Regions from separate parts of the Nonomuraea sp. NPDC050556 genome, predicted to be linked through region 3. Evidence: riboswitches for the same ligand, from Rfam matches in the RefSeq annotation. Region 3 holds a riboswitch; each other region holds the start of a gene.
The links. Region 3 has a riboswitch for cyclic di-AMP ahead of ACIBG8_RS38980 (hypothetical protein). Riboswitches for the same ligand answer to the same signal wherever they lie in the genome.
Positions count from the first base shown of each region.

Region 1: it holds a riboswitch for cyclic di-AMP, as region 3 does, so the genes downstream of both, ACIBG8_RS37125 (coiled-coil domain-containing protein) here and ACIBG8_RS38980 (hypothetical protein) in region 3, are expected to answer to the same signal.
Region 2: it holds a riboswitch for cyclic di-AMP, as region 3 does, so the genes downstream of both, ACIBG8_RS43775 (C40 family peptidase) here and ACIBG8_RS38980 (hypothetical protein) in region 3, are expected to answer to the same signal.

Region 1 covers NZ_JBITGU010000004.1:23,518-25,772, reverse strand. The annotation lists gene ACIBG8_RS37125 (coiled-coil domain-containing protein) at 1-901, opposite strand, end outside; cyclic di-AMP (ydaO/yuaA leader) riboswitch at 905-1,044, opposite strand; gene galT (galactose-1-phosphate uridylyltransferase) at 1,110-2,159, opposite strand; gene ACIBG8_RS37115 (DeoR/GlpR family DNA-binding transcription regulator) at 2,156-2,255, opposite strand, start outside.
Region 2 covers NZ_JBITGU010000005.1:327,904-330,158, reverse strand. The annotation lists gene ACIBG8_RS43780 (LuxR C-terminal-related transcriptional regulator) at 1-197, shown strand, start outside; gene ACIBG8_RS43775 (C40 family peptidase) at 199-1,239, opposite strand; cyclic di-AMP (ydaO/yuaA leader) riboswitch at 1,245-1,383, opposite strand; gene ACIBG8_RS43770 (amino-acid N-acetyltransferase) at 1,661-2,209, shown strand.
Region 3 covers NZ_JBITGU010000004.1:396,962-399,216, reverse strand. The annotation lists gene ACIBG8_RS38990 (MDR family MFS transporter) at 1-13, shown strand, start outside; gene ACIBG8_RS38985 (DUF5302 domain-containing protein) at 85-297, shown strand; cyclic di-AMP (ydaO/yuaA leader) riboswitch at 953-1,091, shown strand; gene ACIBG8_RS38980 (hypothetical protein) at 1,261-2,061, shown strand.

The sequences.
Region 1 (2,255 bases), 370 kb from region 3:
CGCGGTCGGACATGCCGCGCCACCCCGACCCCTGGTCGATGCGCTGCTTCCAGATCACGTACTTGACGCCCAGCTTGTCCTTGTTCTTCATCGCCCACGCCGCGATCTGGTCGCCCAGCGCGTTGTTGGCCGCCGACGGCATCGAGCCGCCCGAGCTCATCATGAAGTCGCAGGCCCGCCCCAGCGGATGCTCGCCGTGGTCGTCCACCCGGTAACACCCCACCTCGAACGGCAGGTTGAAGTCCTTCTTGATCAGATCCCGCACCTGACGCATGCGCGGCGTGATGTTGTCGTCCCCCGAAGGGAGCTCAGGCGCCCAGCTCCCGTCCGACCTGCGGCCCGTGCCGTACGGGACCAGGTCGTTCAGCTTCTTCTCGATGTCCTTGATGACATCCTCGGCGTCCTCGCGCTGCCCGGCGACCTCGTCGGTGTCGTCCTTGATCTGCTCGGTGAGCTCGGCCGCCTCGTCCACGGCCTGCTTCTTGGCCGCCCTGGCCGCCGTGACCCCGGCCAGGATGGCCTCCTGCTCGTTGTTGAGCTGGTCGAGTACGGCCCGGCCGCCGATGTTGGGCGACCACATCATGCTCGCCAGCCCCGGGTCGCCGCCCTGGTACGCCATCGCCGCCATCTGGCTGATCTTGGTCTGGGTGTCGGCCAGCGTCTTGTCCGCCGCTGCCAGCCGCTCCTTGGCCGACTGCTCCGCCTTCTTCGCCTTGGCGAGCGCGACCCGCTTGGCGTTGTAGGTCTCGATGAGCTTGTCGACCTTCGTGTTGAGCTTGCTCAGCTCGGCGCGAAGCTGCTTCTCGGTGGGTTTGGGGGCGGCGGCAGCCGTACCCGCTGGGCTGAGAGCCAGGGTGACCGCAGCGAGAACGCCGCAGGCCACGACGCGGGGGAACGTCACTAACTATCCTCTCCTCCTGCCGACCGGGTTAGCTGACGGGTTCGGGCTGGAGTGGCCCTACCACTGAGCAGTGGATTCACCCCGAGGGAGCGGTGGGTCCCCGGTTCCCGGGCTACACGCCCGGGATTAGGCGGCACGGCTGTGACAGCCGATGCTTGAGGGATATTAGTAGTAAAACGACGGTAATGCGACCTCAAGCCGGAATCAATTAGTGATCTACCTGTGATTTAAGCATGGCAGCAGCCTGCTCCGGCGGCACGTCGTTGACGAAAGCGCCCATCGCGGACTCTGAACCGGCCAGGTACTTGAGCTTCCCTGGCGCGCGCCGCACCGTGAACAGTTCGAGATGAAGATATGCGAGGTCACGGCCTTGTCTGACCGGCGCCTGGTGCCATGCGGAGACGTAGGGCATCTTCAGGTCGAACAGGCCGTCCAGCGCCCGCAGCACGCTCGTGTACAGAGGCGCGAACGCGGCGCGCTCGTCATCCGACAGCGCCGTCAGGTCGGGCACCTGCCGGTGCGGATACACGTGCACCTCGAACGGCCAGCGCGCGGCGAACGGGACGAACGCCGTCCACAACTCGTTCGACGCCACCACGCGCTCGCCCGAGGCGCGCTCGGCGGCCAGCCGGTCGGCGAAGACCGTCGGGTTGCTCGCGGCCGCGCGGAGGTGCTGCTGGGTGCGCGGCGTGATGTACGGGTAGGCGTAGATCTGGCCGTGCGGGTGCGGCAGCGTGATGCCGATCTCCTCGCCGCGGTTCTCGAAGCAGAAGACCTGCTCGACGCCGTCGATCGAGGACAGCTCCGCCGTACGGTCCGCCCAGGCCTCCATGACCAGGCCCACCTGGTCGTCGGTGAGCTGGGAGAACGACGAGTTGTGGTCCTCGGTGAAGCACACCACCTCGCAGCGGCCCACCCCCGGCTGGACGTCGTCCCGATAGGTGCCGAGGTGGGTGGAGAAGGAGGGGAAGCGGTTCTCGAACACGACCACGTCGTACGAGCTGGACGGGATCTCCGACAGCCGCTCGCCGTTCGACGGGCACAGCGGGCACTCGTCGGCCGGCGGCAGGAACGTGCGCGTCTGCCGGTGCCCGGCGATCGCCACCCACTCGTCGGTCAGCGCGTCATAACGCAGCTCGGACGCCACAGGCCGGCCCTCCAGCGGCCGCCTGTCCACCGCGCTCCTGTCCGCGTCGTCGCGCCGGTCGAAATAGATCAGCTCTCGGCCGTCGGCCAGGTGGGTGATGGTGCGCTTCACAACGAGTCCTCCGCGATGATCAACTCTCCGACGCGCTCCGCCAGCTCGGAACGCGCCTCCTGGGGCAGCCCGGCGTCGCTGATGACGACGTCGGCC
Region 2 (2,255 bases), on a different contig from region 3:
AGACCGTTGAGCTGAGTCACAACGACCTGGCGTTGCTAGCCGAGTTGGCCAAGGGTGTCACGGTCGACCGCGTCGGGCGCCGCCTGGACATCAGCGGTCGCACGGTGCGCCGCCGCCTGCGCGGCATCTGCGACAGGATCGGCGTGGCCACCGCGATCGAGGCGGTGGCCTGGGCGGCACGAAAACAGCTGATCTGACTCAGTCGGCTATGCGGACGGCTCCGGCCCACGGGCGCCGGTCGATCGGCGCGATGCGCACGACGTCGCCGGTCTGCGGCGCGTGGACCATCATGCCGCCGCCGACGTATATGCCCACGTGGTGCAGGTCGCCGTAGAAGAAGACCAGGTCGCCGGGGCGCAGCTCCTCGCGCGAGACGCGGGTGCCCGCCGTCCACTGGTCGCCCGTGTAGTGCGGCAGGCTGATGCCGACCCGCTGGTAGGCGGCCATGACCAGGCCGGAGCAGTCGTAGGAGCCCGGACCTTCCGCGCCCCAGACGTACGGCTTGAGCTGCTGCGTGAGCGCCCAACGGGCGGCCTCGGCGGCCTTGCCCGAGCCGATGATCGGCAGGTTCACCCGCATGGCCCTGGTGCCAGGGCGGCCCGCCTCGCCGACGGCGCGCTTGAACAGGTTGCTCTCCACCTTGGTGACGAGCTTGCTGATCTTGTCGCGCTTGGTGTCGAGGTCGGCGACGAGCTTGCCGACCTCCTCGATGCGCTGGGCGGCGCTGGCCTTGGCCCGCTCGGCCGCGTCGATCATCTTGACGACCTGGCTGACCTGCTGGCCCTGCTGCTCGACGAGCGCGAAGTTGGTGGCCGCCCGGTCGAGGAAGTGGGCGGGGTCGCCGCTGTTGCTGAACGCCATGGCGCCGCCGAGGCCGCCGGAGATGTACTCGTCCTGGGCGAGCGCGATGGCCTTGCCGCGCTTGGCCTCCAGCTCCGCCTGGCTCCTGGCGAGGGTCGCCTTGGCCGCCTTGGCGGTCTTCTCGGCCGTCTTCAGCTTCTCGCGCTGGCCGTTGTACTCCTCGGTCAGCGTCTCGATCTGCGTGTGGAGCTCCTCGACCTGCTGGGAGAGCTCCTTGAGCGAAGGCTTGGGGTCGGCGACGGCCGATCCTGCGGGGAAGGCGATGGCGAGGGCCGCGAAGGCGGCTCCCACGACGGCGAGCCTGCGGGGGAAGGTCCGTTCCGGAGGGCGGGCGTGCTTGCCCGCCGGCTTCCCCCCACGGTCACGCGTGCGCTTCACCAACCAGCTCCTCTCGAGACCGCCTACCGGGTTAGCTGACGGGTTCGGGCCGGAGCAGCCCTACCGAGCCGCGTGGCTCGGATTCACCCCGAAGGGACCTGGGTCCCCGGCTCCCCGCGAGCGAGGATTAGGCGCGGTCGCCACGCGGGATCGCGTGGTGGACATCGACGCTGGACACTAGTGCACCGTCAGGTTCGTGCTCAACCAGAACTGCTAATTCTGTTGAGGTTTCACAACCGATGGATCACAGCCTGATCACGTGCTACGCCGTCCTGGCCTGATGCTACTGGGGTTTTAGGGTGATTTGAGGCTTTTGTGGTGTGTGGGAATAGGGCAATCCGCTCCGTGTCTATACGACTACACAAAGTCACTCCGATTGATTTAGGGGCTGGCCGTAATCGCATCGGTACGCTGAACTGCCATGGAGCAGGTCGCCGAGCGGGCAGTGCGTGAGACAGACGTGATCGTGCGGCGCGCCCGCACGCCCGATGTGCGCACTATCAGGCGCCTGGTCGACACCTATGCGGGCGCGGGGCCGCGGCTGCTGGAAAAGGCCACGGTCACGTTGTACGAGGACGTGCAGGAGTTCTGGGTGGCCGAGCGGGACGGGCGCGTCGTCGGCTGCGGGGCGCTGCACGTGCTGTGGGAGGACCTCGCGGAGATTCGCACCGTGGCGGTGGATCCGGAATGCCGGGGCCTGGGAATTGGTCACGAAATTGTCTCGGCTCTGGTGCGTACGGCCAGAGATCTGGGTCTTCGGCGCGTGTTCTGTCTCACCTTCGAGGTGGATTTCTTCGCCAGGCACGGCTTCGTCCAGATCAAGGGCACACCGGTGTCTCCCGAGGTCTACGCGGAACTCCTGGCCTCCTACGACGAGGGTGTGGCCGAGTTTCTCGACCTTGAGCACGTCAAGCCCAACACTCTGGGTAACACCAGGATGTTGTTGCATCTCAACCCTGGTGTTGACTAAGGGGAAAGGTGATTGTTGATACCTATGCCGATACGTTGGGCAGCAG
Region 3 (2,255 bases):
AGCCCTGGTCTGAACGGGCCCGGTTTCGCGCTGTGTGGGCAGTCGTGCGAAGCTGTGGGTTGTCCCCAACACCAGGAGGTCCTCATGGCTGACACCCCGGCGGAGCCGGACAACACGCAAGACGCCGAAGTCTCAGAGGACGAGATGAAGCGCAAGTTCCGCGAGGCGCTGGAGCTGAAGAAGAACCAGCACGCCGAAGCGGCGGCCGGTGGCAGGGGCAAGGACCCCTCGAAGATCCACGGCACGCACGGTCCTGCTGGTGGCAAGCGCACCTTCCGCCGCAAGAGCGGCGGTTAATCCTCCAGGGGGTACGGCCCAGCCGTACCCCCTTCTTTGTCCCCACCTCCTCGCGACCCCCACCTCTTCGCGACCCTTGGCGCGACCCCCAGCGACGCCCGCGATCTCCCCGTGAGACCCGCGACCTCCCGTGAGTTCCCCCGCACCCCCGCGTCGCTCCACTCGCCCCTTTGGCGCGCCACCCGCGATCCCCGACCTCCCGGCCCCAGGTCTCCCAGGCCCCCAGCGCCCCCACCTTCTGCGACTCGGGCTCTCCTGCGGCCCCAGCGCCCCCACCTCCCGCTACTCGCGCCCTCTCGGGCCCCGCGCCCTCCATGCGGCTCCATGGCGCGGCTTTCCTCTCGTTGCCGACCTTCATCGGGCCTTTGACGATCTCCTTCTCCAGGGGTGTGCATTCCGCCAGGGGAAGGTAGATCCATTTCGGGCCCCCGCCCTGTGATTGGCGTGACATTCGCCCCGAGATCGACAAGCGGCGGGAAATGTGCGAAATCCGGGGCTGTGCAGGGCTTTCGTGGTTGATAGGCACTACTGATTCATGGGACACCAAGGTAGATCTTCTGGGGTTTTCATGGGTTTAGTTTTGCTTTTGTCCCGCTTTGTGCCTACAGTCCTAAGCGTTACCAGCCGGTGACCTGGCCCTTCACCAGGAAGAGGCAGCCGGCTGGCGCCGAATCCCGCGAACGCGGGAGCCGGGGACCCACGTCCCTTGGGGTGAATCCGACCTCCCCAGGTCGGTAGGGCATCTCCACGCCCGAACCCGTCAGCTAACCCGGTAGGCGCGATGGAGAGGACCACGAACTTATGCGTTTCCACGCCCCTTCCCCCTTTCGTGCCGTAACGGCCCCCGGGTACTGATCTTTTTCTCCCGCTCTTTCGCGTAGCGACCGTCTGGCCCTTCTGCCCGGCTACGCGCCTTCTTGAGCGCGACTTTCCCCGTCCCCGCACAAAGGACCTTTCTTCTTCATGACTCCCCGCTTCGCCATGCGCACGTTCACCATGCTCGCTGTCGCCGGCCTCATCGCCGGAGCAGGCGCAGCCGCCGCCCACGCCGACGTCGAGATGACCCCCGTCGCCCAGCAGAACGAGAAGCCCGTCCTGCTCAAGGGGTCCACCACCGCCTCGTACTACTGGGACGACTCCTCCGGCCGCGCCGGTGACACGGGCCTGCCCGCCAGCGGCAAGCCGATGCAGAAGGGGATGGCCGCCAGCCCGAGCTGGCCGCTGTTCACCGAGGGGTACGTGGTCTACAAGGGCAAGAAGGCGCCGTTCTTCGTCGGCGACCGGGGTCCTGGCAACCCGTCGAACAACGGGGTCATGCTCGACCTCGACGCCAAGACGTTCGCCTACCTGCTGGGTGGCACGTTCAACAGCGGCACGCTGGGTGTGGACGGTGTCGGTGGCGAGGGGCACGCGAAGGTGGAGTACGTCATCACCAAGTGGGGCAACGGGGTGGGCAAGAAGAACCACCCGGTGGCGTTCTCCACGGGTGCTTGGGCGCGTAAGGACAGCAACCCCGCCAAGCCGCCGGTCCTCGCCGCCAAGGCTCCGGTGAAGAAGGCCGAGCCTGCGAAGAAGGCGGCTCCGGTCGAGGCCGCTGCTCCTGCCGCTGCGCCTAAGCCGATCGACGTTCAGGCGATGGCCGTGAAGTCGGACGCCACGGAGTCGAACACCATCGGTGGTGTCGCCATCCTGGGTGGTCTCGCGCTGCTCGGCGGTGGGCTGTTCCTGGCTCGGGGGCGGATCTCCGCTCTCGTCAAGCGCTGATCCCACGCTCGTAGCCCGGTGCCCGCCGTACAGGGCGCCGGGCTCCGCCGTACCCCGACCCGCCGACGCGGCGCCTTGGGGTGCGCGCCCTTAGCTCGGAAGGCCCATGTACCCCCCGGTTGGCCGAGACACTACGGTCATCCTCGCGCTACCCGGGGGTTGCGGGCGGACCTCCGCTCTCGTCAGGCGCTGAT